DNA from 4 places in the Priestia sp. YIM B13489 genome. Region 3 is predicted to be linked to each of the others. Evidence: predicted binding sites of a transcription regulator. Region 3 holds the regulator's gene; each other region holds the start of a gene.
The links. Region 3 encodes CtsR, which represses protease genes until heat stress. Its sites were predicted from a motif close to ATGGTCAATAAAGGTCAAACA; they were not measured.

Region 1 (3,544 bases), 120 kb from region 3:
CAAGCTTCAACAGCTTTTCTCTTTCCCCTTCAACTAGTTTTGATACCGGAATTCCCGTCCATCTTCCTACAATTTCAGCAATTTCTTCTTCTGTTACTTCTTCTCTTAACAAACGGTTTTCTTGTGCTTTTTCAGCAGCTGTTTCTTCCAGCTGTTTTAGTTCTTTTTCAAGAGCTGGAATGCGTCCGTGGCGAAGTTCAGCTGCTTTATTTAAATCATATTTCCCTTCAGCTTCTTCTAGGTCTCGCTTCGCTTTTTCAAGCTGCTCCCGGACATCTTGCACCGTTTGAATCGACTGCTTTTCTTTTTCCCACTGCAGCTTCATTATATCTGCACGTTCTCTTAAATCAGAGACTTCTTTTCGAATTGCCTCTAACCTTGTGATGCTTGCTTGATCTGTTTCTTTACTTAATGCCGCTTCTTCAATTTCAAGCTGCATGACACGTCGTGTAACTTCATCTAATTCTGATGGCATCGAATCAATTTCTGTTCGAATAGTTGCGCATGCTTCATCAATTAAATCAATTGCTTTATCAGGTAAAAAGCGGTCTGAGATATAACGATCAGACATAACCGCTGCTGAAACAATCGCTCGGTCGTGAATATTCACCCCGTGATGAATTTCAAATCGTTCTTTTAAACCACGTAAAATAGAGATTGTATCTTCTACTGAAGGTTCTTCAACCAGCACCTGTTGAAAGCGTCTTTCAAGCGCTGGATCTTTTTCAATATACTGACGATACTCATCAAGAGTTGTAGCTCCTATACAGTGAAGTTCTCCTCTAGCAAGCATTGGTTTTAAAATATTCCCTGCATCCATCGCTCCATCCGTACGGCCTGCTCCAACGATTGTATGAAGCTCGTCAATGAATAAAAGAATTTGACCGTTGCTTTTCTTAACTTCTTGAAGAACAGCTTTTAAACGCTCTTCAAATTCTCCCCTGAATTTCGCTCCTGCTACTAAAGCTCCCATATCTAATGAAAAGATGGTTTTATCTTTTAATCCTTCAGGCACATCTCGGCGAACAATACGCTGTGCTAGACCTTCAACAATCGCTGTTTTACCAACGCCAGGTTCTCCGATCAAAACTGGATTGTTTTTTGTTTTTCGCGATAAAATGCGGATAACGCGGCGAATTTCTCCGTCTCGTCCAATGACTGGATCAATGTTGCCTGCTCGTACTTCTGCTACTAAGTCTCTTCCATATTTAGCTAACGCTTCATATGTGACTTCGGGATTTTGACTTGTAATTCGCTGATTTCCTCGAAGGCTGGTAAGCACATCTTGCAGAGCTTTTTTTGTTATACCGTGACTTGAAAATAACTTGCCATATTCACTAGAAGACGGTTCCTGTGCTAATGCTAAAAAGATGTGCTCAACTGAAACGTAATCATCTTGCAAACGAGATGCTTCTTCTTGAGCTTTAACAAACAGCTGCTGAAGTTTATTCGTAATATAAACCTTCCCTGCTTCAGCACCACTTCCTGTAACGGCTGGTTTTTTCGCAAGCAATTGATTTACCTGCTGCTGAAAAGATTGATGATCGATATGTAAATGATCTAATATGCGAGGAGCAATACCATCTTGCTGATGAATGAGCGTATAAAGCAAATGAACAATATCTACTTCCTGCTGATTTCGTTTAATAGCTTCAGACTGCGCTTCCATCACGCCTTCTTGCAATTTTTGGGTCATTTTATTTATATCCATTGAACATCCTCCTTCGATACATTTGACCTTTATTGACCTTTATTTCATTATACCCAGCAATAGGAAAACAAGTAAAGCCATTCAATTTAGAATGGCTTCTTTATTTTTTACTATTTAAGGCTTACGCATGTACGTCCAGTGGCGATCATCGTTGGCCGTCTCTGGAAAACGCTCTCCTGCTTTTAATTTAACCTTTTGAGGATTATTTACGTTACTTCCTGTTTCACCAATTTCAATATACACTCCGTTATTAGGAGCTTTTTGACCCGGTGTGAAATGACGATTTTGTCCCATTGTCCTGCCTCCTCATTCCTGAAATGAAATGTTCTCCTATACTATTCCCTTAAGATTTCTGTTTCATAATGGAGATGTTTTCATATTAGGCAGAGAAAAAGAGCAGACCTTTAGATCCGCCCTTTTATATTAATGAGTAAATTTGATAGCTTGTTCGATTTCAGTTTCTCCAGCTAGCATTTCAAACGTTTTTCCTATCGTAGCTTCTTCGTTTAGACATTCTACAAGTACGGCTGCTACATCTGCTCGGGGAATCGTCTGAGATTTATCTTCAATATCATTATTGATATCAATTTTCCCAGTAGCTTGATCATTCGATAAAGTTCCTGGTCGTACAATTGTATACTGTAGATTAGACTGTTTTAAGTATTCATCCGCTATCGCTTTTGCACGCAGGTAAAGCTGTAAGCCTTCTGGTCCTTGTTCAGGCGCGTCTGTTCCCATTGAACTTAACATAACAAAGCGCTTTACACCTTGATTTTTTGCTTCATCAATGATATTTTTAGCGCCGTTTTGATCCACAGCGATTGTTTTTTCGTCTCCCGTATGTCCTCCAGAACCTGCTGCAAATATGACAGCGTCCATACCTCTTAAAGCATCTGAAACATCTTGCTCCAAGTCACCAAGCACAACGTTGGCACCCAGCTTCTTTAACGCGCCTGCTTGCTTTTCGTCGCGAATCATCGCATAAGCTTCGTGCTGCTTGCTGTTTGCAACTTTTTCTACCACTTGTTTTCCCGTTGTTCCGTTTGCTCCAACAACTAATACTTTCATCATAAATCACCTTTCGTTCTGTTTAGTATACAGTTGGTGTTCCCACAATTAATTCCCTTTAAACAAAAAACCCCTTCTGATATTCTCAGAAAGGGTTTTTCTCTTAAGCTAAAATGGCTTGCAGCAAAGCTTTTTGTACATGCATACGATTTCCAGCCTGCTGAAAAACAACAGAATTTGGTCCGTCAATAATGCTTGCTGTTACTTCTTCTTCACGATGCGCAGGCAAGCAGTGGAGAAATAAATAGTCTGACTTAGCATAGGCAGCTAGTTCTTCATTTACTTGATAAGGAGCAAATATTTTCAAACGCTGCTGTGCTTCTTCTTCCTGTCCCATACTTGTCCATACGTCTGCATAAATAGCATCGGCATTTTTCACAGCTTCTACAGGATCTTTTGTAATCGTAACCTTCGCACCTGTTGTAGCAGCTATTTCATGAACATAAGCTGTGACAAACTCTTTTGGCTCATATCCATCAGGGCATCCAATTGAAATATCTATTCCCATTTTTGCACAGGCAATCATTAACGAATGCGCTACATTATTTCCGTCTCCAACATAAGCTACTTTTAGCCCTTCAAATGATTTCTTGTGCTCGTAAATCGTTAATAAATCAGCTAGAGCCTGACAAGGATGATAATCATCTGTCAAACCATTAATAACGGGAATGGATGCGTAATCTGCAAGCTCTTCGATCTTGCTGTGTTCAAACGTACGAATCATTATAGCATCGATGAATTCAGATAGTACGCGTGCTGTATCAG
Region 2 (3,544 bases), 1.4 Mb from region 3:
ACTTTTTTCTAATTGGATAGGCTATACTGCCAGTAGAGCCATATGAATGGTGACTACATAGAGGCTCAGATGATTCGAAAGGAGACGGTAAAATGAACAAAAGTTTATTAGTCAAGTTATTTGGATCACTTCTAGCAATTATGTTAATCACAGCATGCAACTCACAAACGGATGAAAAAGATGCCACAGAACAGCAAACAGAACAGTCGGATGATACTCAAGCGGAGGACACAACTACAGATGATTCACAGGAAACAATGAAGCAAGACGAAGCAGATGATTCATCTGGGGATGAAGCATCTGATGATCAAGAAGAATCAACGGATAGTACTGACGAAAAAACAGATGAAAGTAAATAAACGTAAGTATTTCTATAAAAAAAAGCGACTCAAGTAGAGTCGCTTTTTCTATTAGTTTTGTACGGTGATTTCGCTTGCTTCATTTAACGTTACGTTCACTGTTGATACGTCTGCGTCATCTAAAAGTAAGTCTGTAATTCGATCTTCAAGCTGTTCTTGAATTGCTCGGCGGAGCGGTCTAGCACCGAATGCAGGGTGATAGCCAAGTTCAGCTAGTTTTTCTTTTACCTCATCTGCTACGCTCAGCGTGATATTTTGTTCTTGTAATGTTTCTTTTAATTCAGCAAGCATAAGGTCCACAATTTTAATCAAGTTGTCTTTTTCAAGATGATTAAATTCAATGATTGTATCAAATCGGTTTAAAAACTCTGGTTTGAAATAAGATGAAAGTGAATCTAAAACGGATGCCTGTTTAAGTGCGTCATTTTCTGCGTCAAACCCAACCGTAATTTTCTTTTCACCTACACCAGCGTTACTTGTCATAATGATAACTGTGTCTTTAAAGCTTACTGTGCGACCTTGACTATCTGTTAGACGTCCGTCTTCTAGAATTTGTAGAAACATATGCTGAACGTCTGGATGAGCTTTTTCAATTTCATCTAGTAAGATGATGGAATAAGGATTACGGCGTACTTTCTCTGTTAATTGTCCTGCCTCTTCGTGACCTACGTAGCCAGGAGGTGAACCGATTAATTTAGACACCGCATGTTTTTCCATATATTCACTCATATCTAGACGAACCATAGCATCTTTTGAGCCGAATAGTTCTTCAGCTAATGTTTTGGTTAACTCTGTTTTACCGACACCTGTTGGGCCGACAAATAAGAATGAACCAATTGGGCGATGCTTCGCTTTTAATCCAGCGCGAGAACGTCGAATCGCTTTTGCTACTTTTTCTACAGCTTCCTGCTGTCCAATTACTTTTTGAGCTAAGTGCTCTGCTAAATGCTTCATTTTTGCTGCTTCATTTTCTTGAAGTTTACCAACAGGGATACCCGTTTTCTTTTCAATAATTGCTTGAATGTCAGCAATATCCACATTCATTTTTTGCTGTTCTTCGTTTAGTTGCTTTTCAAGAGCAGCTTCTTCATCGCGCAGTTTTGCCGCTACTTCATATTTTTCATCCTTTAGCGCCTGCTCTTTTTCTTTTGTAAGTTCTTTTAAGCGAGCGGCCGCATCGTCTTTATTTGTAATGCCTGCCTGTAAGTTCATTTTTGAACCTGCTTCATCTAGCAAGTCAATTGCTTTATCAGGCAAGAAGCGATCTTGAATGTAGCGGTGTGATAAATTTACACAAGCGCGGATCGCTTCATCTGTATAGCTAACGCCGTGATAATCTTCATATTTACTTTGGATTCCTTTTAGAATTTCAACGGCTTCTTCTACAGACGGTTCGTGAACCATAACCGGCTGGAAGCGTCGTTCAAGAGCCGCATCTTTTTCGATGGAACGGTACTCTTTTAAAGTTGTAGCTCCAACTACTTGAAGTTCGCCTCGTGCAAGAGCAGGTTTTAAAATATTGCTTGCGTCCATTGAACCTTCCGCTGAACCAGCTCCCACAAGAAGGTGAATTTCATCGATAAATAAAATCACGTTTTTTCGCTGTTGAAGCTCAGAAATTAACTGCTTCATGCGCTCTTCAAATTGACCGCGCACGCCGGTATTAGCTACGAGAGATGCTACATCTAAAAGATATACATCTTTATTTAACAGCTTAGCAGGAACTTTTCCTTCCGCGATTTTTAAAGCTAACCCTTCAACAACAGCTGTTTTACCAACACCGGGTTCTCCGATTAGTACCGGGTTGTTTTTGTTTCTTCTATTTAAAATTTCAATGACACGCTCTACTTCTTCTTCTCGGCCAATAACAGGGTCAATTAATCCCGTTTTCGCAATTTGAGTTAAGTTTCGACCGAACTGGTCTAAAAAGCCTCCGCCGCCATTTCCTTGCTGTGGCTGTTCCGGTGCAGCTTGTTCGTGCGCCATTTGCTTGAATAAATCATCGATGTTCATAAAGCCGCCACCTCCAAAACCTGATGGGATTTTATGTTCTTTCATTAGTGCTTGATAACATGTATGACATAAACGATATTGAGATTTTTGGTTATTTGTTTGTACATTTAATTGAATAGATGCTTCACGTTTATTACAGTTTTGACAAATCATTTAATTAGCCTCCCTAAATGATTTTAATCGAAGATCAGCAGGTGTTTGACCTTTTTTGACCTTTCGTAATTTCATTATACTTTGACCTTTTTTGACTTTCAAGTCTTTTGCTTAAAAAATTTTTGAAGGAAGTTCCTCGCTTATGTACAAAAGGTAGTACATTAAAAAAAGATGTGTTTTATGTGTACCCGTTCTATACATGTAAAAACATAAGAGGCATTTTGTACAATGATCTGCTTGGAGAGGGAATTAATATTAATAAGAAGAAAAGTGGAAAAATGAGCGCAGAGCCTACCGTTGGATAAAATAAGTTATTGACAGCAAGAAGGATAAAAATTATACTCAAGAAGGTTTGCACTTAACTGCGTAAAAGCATAAAAGCGTTTAAGTGAAAAAGAAAGATAGAAAGGGAATACCTCATGAAAAAAGAAATTTCATTTATACAATCAATAGCGGTGGTTTTGGTGCTATTAGCTATTATTTTTGTTTCATTATTTACGTTAAAGCTGCCGCCTCATATTCCACTGATATTTGGTGTAGCATTTATTAGTGTGATTGGCTTTTTGTTGAAATATAAGTGGACAGAAATGGAGAAAGGGATTTTAGACGGTGTCAGACTGGGCATTAAGCCTATCCTTATTTTAATGCTGATCGGGATGCTTATTGCGATTTGGATGGTAGGAGGAACGATACCGACGATTTTATCCTACGGCTTCCACTGGATTTCACCGCAGTACTTTTTAATTAGTGCTCTGGTTATTCCCGTATTAGTTTCAACATTCACGGGAAGTTCATTAACAACCGTCAGTACGGTAGGGGTCGCTTTATTTGGCGTAGGAACTGCTATTGGTGTACATCCAGGGCTAGCAGCGGGGATGATTGTTTCAGGAGCTGTGTTTGGAGATAAGATGTCTCCCTTGTCTGATACAACAAATTTTGCTTCTGGTATCGTTGAAGTCCCGCTTCCTAAACATATTCAGCACATTACGTGGACGACGGTTCCAAGTATTGTTATTACA
Region 3 (3,544 bases):
AATACTGTTGTAAAAAGCCTGGCTGCGTCATAATGATAAGTTCATTCAATATATTTTGACTCAGTCCTTTTATATACCCTAAATCGATTCCTAATCGAACATCTGATAAACATTGTGAAGCTTCTTTTGACTCAATAATACGGCTATTGGCCAATACTCCATATGAACGATACACTCGATCTTCTAACTCTACATGAGATGTTTTAAACAGCGCGTCTCTTGCAGAGTGCTCTTGTGTAATCAACTGCTGTACGACACTATTTAAATCTGCCACAATATCTTCTTCAGATTTCCCTAAGGTTATCTGATTAGAAATTTGAAAGATATTCCCTAAAGCTTCGCTACCTTCTCCATAAATTCCTCTCACCACTAGGCCAAGCTGGTTAATAGCGGGAATAATACGATGAATTTGACGGGTCATCACTAAAGCCGGCAGATGCATCATCACAGATGCACGTAGCCCAGTACCCACATTTGTGGGACAGCTGGTTAAATACCCTCTATTTTCATCAAACGCATAATCTACGTATTTCTCAATCCAATTATCTACTTTATTCGCTGTGCTTAAAGCTTCAGATAATTGAAGGCCTGGAAATAAACATTGTATGCGTAAATGATCTTCTTCATTAACCATAATACTCAAATCTTCTTTTTCTGATAAAAAACAAGCTCCGTTGTTATCTCCTTCAGCCAAGTTAGGACTGATAAGATGCTTTTCAACCAACACTTGCTTTTGAAGAGGCTGTAATTCGTTCATCTTTAGTAAATGCAAATTCCACTGATTGGTGTTTTCACTTTTTTGAAAAACTTGCTCGAATACTCGAACCACTTCAACTGCGTGTTCTTTAGAAAAGAGAGTTGGAAAAAGATAATGAGTTAAATTTCGAGCCAGCCTGATTCGACTGCTTAGAACAATATCTGAATTCGAAGCTTCTTGACGCATCCAAGAGCTAACAGGCTGGGAAAAGAACAAATCCTGGGACATGAATTACGCTTCCTCCTCTCTCGATTCGTTCATCTTCTTTTCTAGTAACCGAATGTGATCTCGGAGTTCAGCTGCTTTCTCAAACTCCTCTTTTTCGATATACTCTTTTAAGTTCAATCTTAATGCCTGTAATTCCTTTTTTAAATGAAGATTACTTGCAATTCTTGCTGGTATTTTTCCATGATGCAGATAATTACCTCCATGCAGCCTCTTCAGGAAAGGAATAAGAGGTCGCTCAAATGTTTTGTAGCAATCTGCACATCCAAACCTGCCGATTTTAGCAAATTTTTGATATGTCATGCCACAAGTAGGGCAAGAAAGAACCTCCTGACTTTGTTGCTTATAATTTTCAGTTACTGCTGGATCTAGGTTAAGTAGGCCAGCTAGTAAGTTATTGATTGAAAAACCTTGCTGATTTGAAAAAGAAAATGCATCTCCATTTTCTGAAGCGCATTGTTCACATACATGCATCTCCGTCTTTTCACCATTAATGATTTTTGTGAAGTGAAGAGTTGCAGGTCTCGTTTCACATTGCTGACAAATCATCCTGTCATCACTCCCTGTTCTAAATAAAATAGATCATGAGCTTATCGGTAGCGTAATGAATTAAGCATTGCTTTTAAAAGATTAGCCCTTAGCTCATCACGATAAGGAAGTTCAATATTAATAACTGAACGATTGATAACACTCAACATAATTTTTGCTTCTCGTTCTGTGATGACTTTTTCTTCAACTAACCTAATAATGACGTTTTCAGCACTTACTTGTGAAATTTCATTTTGAATCATCTCAATTACTTGCTGAAACAAATCCGCTGCATCATGCATTTTTACTTTTGCAATACGAATAAAGCCGCCGCCGCCTCGCTTACTTTCTACAAGATAACCTCTCTCAACTGTAAAACGGGTATTGATAACGTAATTAATTTGCGACGGAACGCATTGAAATTTATCAGCAATCTCACTGCGCCTTATTTCAACAATTTCTCTTTCACTTAATTCAAGTACTTGTTTTAAATACTGTTCGATAATGTCAGAGATATTTGGCACGCTGCCCCCTCCTTCTGACTTTGACTATATTTGACCTTAATTTAAATATAAAAGGAAACGAAAAAATTTTCAACTATGTACTATTAAAGTTTATTCTTTACTTTTATCGTTGCCACTAAAATTTATTTCAAAACCTGCAAATCGTGAATTTTATTGTTCTTACTATACTTTTTCATAAAACAAATAAATTGTAAACAAAAAAGGACTAGCTAAAATAGCTAGTCCTTTTTCAGGTGCCTGGCAACGTCCTACTCTCACAGGGACAAAGTCCCAACTACCATTGGCGCTAAAGAGCTTAACTTCCGTGTTCGGTATGGGAACGGGTGTGACCTCTTCGCTATCGCCACCAGACATATTATATTATACATGATTTGATAAAGAAAGCAAGACTTTTTTAAAAAGTTTTGTTCTCTCAAAACTAGGTAACAGTTTACTGAGTAAAGCTTACGCTTTTAAAGTTTGGTTAAGTCCTCGATCGATTAGTATCAGTCAGCTACACATGTCGCCACGCTTCCACCTCTGACCTATCAACCTGATCATCTTTCAGGGATCTTACTAGCTTGCGCTATGGGAAATCTCATCTTGAGGGGGGCTTCATGCTTAGATGCTTTCAGCACTTATCCCGTCCACACATAGCTACCCAGCGATGCCTTTGGCAAGACAACTGGTACACCAGCGGTGTGTCCATCCCGGTCCTCTCGTACTAAGGACAGCTCCTCTCAAATTTCCTACGCCCACGACGGATAGGGACCGAACTGTCTCACGACGTTCTGAACCCAGCTCGCGTACCGCTTTAATGGGCGAACAGCCCAACCCTTGGGACCGACTACAGCCCCAGGATGCGATGAGCCGACATCGAGGTGCCAAACCTCCCCGTCGATGTGGACTCTTGGGGGAGATAAGCCTGTTATCCCCGGGGTAGCTTTTATCCGTTGAGCGATGGCCCTTCCATGCGGAACCACCGGATCACTAAGCCCGACTTTCGTCCCTGCTCGACTTGTAGGTCTCGCAGTCAAGCTCCCTTGTGCCTTTACACTCTACGAATGATTTCCAACCATTCTGAGGGAACCTTTGGGCGCCTCCGTTACATTTTAGGAGGCGACCGCCCCAGTCAAACTGCCCACCTGACACTGTCTCCCTGCCCGATAAGGGCAGCGGGTTAGAAGGTCAATACAGCCAGGGTAGTATCCCACCGATGCCTCCACCGAAGCTAGCGCTCCGGTTTCCAAGGCTCCTACCTATCCTGTACAAGCTGTACCAACATTCAATATCAGGCTGCAGTAAAGCTCCACGGGGTCTTTCCGTCCTGTCGCGGGTAACCTGCATCTTCACAGGTACTATAATTTCACCGAGTCTCTCGTTGAGACAGTGCCCAGATCGTTACGCCTTTCGTGCGGGTCGGAACTTACCCGACAAGGAATTTCGCTACCTTAGGACCGTTATAGTTACGGCCGCCGTTTACTGGGGCTTCAATTCGCACCTTCGCTTACGCTAAGCGCTCCTCTTAACC
Region 4 (3,544 bases), 2.5 Mb from region 3:
CGTTTCTTTAGGAGCTGGTATACTGCTCATATAATCTGTTGAATCAGAAGTTGCATGATTTTTTTGATTGTGAGATGTATAGACGGGCAGCTCTGAAAAATCTATAAGCGGATTTTGAAGCGCCTGCTCATGTAAAAACGCTACAATATCCATCGATGAATATTGTAAAAGAGAAATAGCTTGTGATAATTCTTTTGACATCGTCAGCTTTAACGACTGCTGCTGAAATAATCCAATTTCCATTATTTCTCCCCTCCCCTTCATCTATTTTACTATAAAAACGCTTTCAAAGAGCATGTAACTATTTTTTATATGTAATTTTTTCATCAAAAAATCTTCGTCAACCTTTGTTAACGAAGCGGTTCATCCTATTTTTAATTATTAACCATCAAAAAAGTAATAGAGTTATGCACCTTTATAACTTTTCATTATAATTCGCACCAACCACATGATCCGAGTAATAATCCGACATGACGTTTTCTTCGTCATGTCGAATTTTCTGCATGTGTATAATATATAGAAAAATTGCTTATTGAATGGTTTGTGCCATTTGCATAAACTTGTCCAAGTTTCCTTCTTCATTTTTCGTGAAGATGATTAGCTTCATTGGTTTCTTTCCTTTAACCAACACGGCGTTTACCGTATGGTCCCCAGATGTGGCTTCATACCAAACAGAATCTTTGAAGATTCCATTCTCTTCAAGATTCTTTTTCTCTGCTGCATTTTTATTAACTGCTGTTGCCGTTTGTTTAACAGATTGAGCAGCGTCATCCATCGATACTTCTGATGAAAGCATTTCAATACGCATAAATTGAGAATCATCTGAAGTTAATACTAACGCATCTTTTCCTGGTTCTTCACCCGTTAGTTTATAACCGTCCATTACTTGAATAGAATAATCTTGTTCTGGGCTTTTTGTTAGTTTTGTTTCTGAAGAAGACGTTGACTGTCCATCTTCCGCTGTTTCGCTAGTTGATGATTGACTTCCTGAAGGTTTGGCTGAGACCTCGGAAGAATCCGCATCTTTTTTCGAATCTTCTTTTGCAGCGCCTGATGTTTGATCAGATTTAGAAGCTGTGTCCTGCTGAACATTTTCTGCTTGATCATTAGACTTCGGCTGAGCAGAATCTTCGTTCGTCCCGCATGCAGACAGCAATAATGCTACCGATGCACTGACAATGAAAAGTTTGTTCATATATTTCATATTTATTCCTCCTCCGTGTTTCTTTTCCTTATATACTGTTTTATAGTATTCTGACAAATTCCGCAACCGGTACAATGGAATTAATTTCTTGCTTCCTTGCGCGTATAAAGGATTGGAGGAGAAAAATAAATATTATTTTTTGAGAAGATGAGCCTTTTTACTCAAAATAAAAAACGTTGCGTAATCCGCAACGTTTTAAGACGCCCTCGACAGGATTCGAACCCACCCTAAGAGAACCGGAATCTCTTGTGCTATCCACTACACTACGAGGGCATATTTGTCACAACTTCCATTATAGGAGAGAAAACTTCTCTTTTCAATAGAATACTACGTTTATTTTTTTTAGAAGGGGGGAAAATTTTAATAATGTCAAAGAGGAATACATAGTCTTTTAAGCGAATATGTGTAGTAGAGGTTCTTTTGTTTGACCTTTATTGACCATACGTGTATTATAGGTACATAACAAATTATTCTTGTTAAGGAGGAATTTAATATGAACTTAATTCCTACAGTTATTGAACAAACAAACCGTGGTGAACGTGCTTATGACATTTATTCACGTTTGTTAAAAGACCGCATTATTATTTTAGGTAGTGCTATTGATGATAATGTAGCTAACTCAATCGTTTCTCAGCTTCTATTCTTAGCTGCTGAAGACCCAGAAAAAGATATCTCACTTTATATCAACAGTCCAGGTGGCTCTATTACAGCTGGAATGGCTATCTACGATACGATGCAATTCATTAAGCCAAAAGTTTCTACAATTTGTATCGGTATGGCTGCATCAATGGGTGCTTTCTTACTGGCTGCTGGTGAAAAGGGCAAACGTTTTGCTCTTCCAAACAGCGAAGTAATGATTCATCAACCTCTTGGTGGTGCTCAAGGACAAGCTACTGAAATCGAAATTGCGGCAAAACGTATTCTATTCTTACGCGAAAAACTAAATTCAATTTTAGCTGAGCGTACAGGTCAACCTTTAGAAGTGCTACAACGTGATACAGATCGTGATAATTTCATGACTGCTGAACGCGCTTTAGAATACGGTCTAATTGACAAAGTATTAGAAAGCGACCCTAAATAAAAAAAAGCCTTTCCCGCAGCGGGAAAGGCTTTTTTATGCATCGTTCTCTACGTAAGCTACTAACGCATCCATTGCTTCTTTTTCATCTACCCCTTCAACGATGAGCGTAATAAGAGAACCGTTATTAATCGCTAAGCTCATTAACCCCATGATACTTTTAGCGTTGACCACTTTCTCATCTTTCTTCAAGTACACATCAGATGTAAAACGAGTTGCTTCTTGCACAAATAGTGCGGCAACACGAGCTTGTAATCCCGTTTTTAATTTTACTTCTACTTGTTTTTCCATAATAAAATCCTCCCCCTTGCAATTCCCCTTATGTGACTGGCTGACCGGCGCGAAGCTTGTCTGCTATTTGGTCAATTTTACGCAACCGATGGTTAATGCCCGATTTGCTAATTTGACCTCCCGATACCATCTCACCCAGCTCCTTTAACGTAACGTCTTGGTATTCCACACGTAAACGAGCAATTTCTCTTAGCTTTTCTGGTAAGATATCTAAGCCAGCTGTTTCATCAATATAACGAATGTTTTCCACTTGACGAATAGCCGCTCCGATCGTTTTATTTAAGTTAGCTGTTTCACAATTAACTAAGCGATTAACGGAATTTCGCATATCTCGGACGATTCTTACATCCTCAAACCGTAACAGAGCGTTATGGGCTCCAATGATATTTAGAAACTCCGTAATTTTTTCAGCTTCTTTCAAATAGTTAATATAGCCTTTTTTCCGTTCTAATGTTTTACTATTCAATTGAAACTCGTTCATTAAATTGCATAAAGCTTCGTTGTGCTCTTCATACAATGAAAAGATTTCAAGATGGTACGATGATGTCTCTGGGTTATTAATAGAACCGCCCGCTAAAAATGCGCCTCTTAAGTAGGATCGCTTACAGCATTTTTTTTGTACTAGCTCTGGTGAAATACGATGTGTAAACGTGAATCCTTCTTCTACAATTTTTAAGTCTTCCAAAAGCATTCTCGTTTTCTCTACTAATCGAACAATATACACATTGTTTTTTTTCAACCGCATTTTCTTACGCACAAGCAGTTCTACTGACACATCATAATTTTTCTTAAGCAGGACATAAATGCGCCGAGCAATCGCTGCGTTTTCTGTTTGAACATCAACCGTAAATTTTTTATTCGAAAAAGAAAGTGAACCATTCATTCGAATTAATGCAGAAAGCTCTGCTTTTGCACAGCAATCTTTGACTTCTAAATTCGTTAACTCTTTTTTTGTTTCTGATGCAAATGAC

Region 1: clpB (ATP-dependent chaperone ClpB) is a predicted target of CtsR. The motif match lies at 1,731-1,751, and genes of this name have one in related genera.
Region 2: ACFX4W_RS23250 (ATP-dependent Clp protease ATP-binding subunit) is a predicted target of CtsR. The motif match lies at 2,568-2,588, and genes of this name have one in related genera.
Region 4: clpP (ATP-dependent Clp endopeptidase proteolytic subunit ClpP) is a predicted target of CtsR. The motif match lies at 1,626-1,646, and genes of this name have one in related genera.

Annotation. Positions count from the first base shown of each region.
Region 1 covers NZ_JBHZOQ010000053.1:4,656,461-4,660,004, forward strand. The annotation lists gene clpB (ATP-dependent chaperone ClpB) at 1-1,711, opposite strand, end outside; gene ACFX4W_RS29755 (YjzC family protein) at 1,826-2,005, opposite strand; gene ACFX4W_RS29760 (SDR family oxidoreductase) at 2,135-2,779, opposite strand; gene argF (ornithine carbamoyltransferase) at 2,883-3,544, opposite strand, start outside.
Region 2 covers NZ_JBHZOQ010000053.1:3,395,533-3,399,076, forward strand. The annotation lists gene ACFX4W_RS23245 (hypothetical protein) at 93-359, shown strand; gene ACFX4W_RS23250 (ATP-dependent Clp protease ATP-binding subunit) at 411-2,525, opposite strand; gene nhaC (Na+/H+ antiporter NhaC) at 2,945-3,544, shown strand, end outside.
Region 3 covers NZ_JBHZOQ010000053.1:4,777,760-4,781,303, forward strand. The annotation lists gene mcsB (protein-arginine kinase McsB) at 1-985, opposite strand, end outside; gene mcsA (protein-arginine kinase activator protein McsA) at 989-1,531, opposite strand; gene ACFX4W_RS30390 (CtsR family transcriptional regulator) at 1,573-2,034, opposite strand; rRNA gene rrf (5S ribosomal RNA) at 2,270-2,385, opposite strand; rRNA gene ACFX4W_RS30400 (23S ribosomal RNA) at 2,493-3,544, opposite strand, start outside.
Region 4 covers NZ_JBHZOQ010000053.1:2,243,226-2,246,769, forward strand. The annotation lists gene rpoN (RNA polymerase factor sigma-54) at 1-243, opposite strand, end outside; gene ACFX4W_RS17275 (hypothetical protein) at 530-1,204, opposite strand; tRNA gene ACFX4W_RS17280 (tRNA-Arg) at 1,406-1,477, opposite strand; gene clpP (ATP-dependent Clp endopeptidase proteolytic subunit ClpP) at 1,698-2,285, shown strand; gene ACFX4W_RS17290 (HPr family phosphocarrier protein) at 2,319-2,573, opposite strand; gene whiA (DNA-binding protein WhiA) at 2,602-3,544, opposite strand, start outside.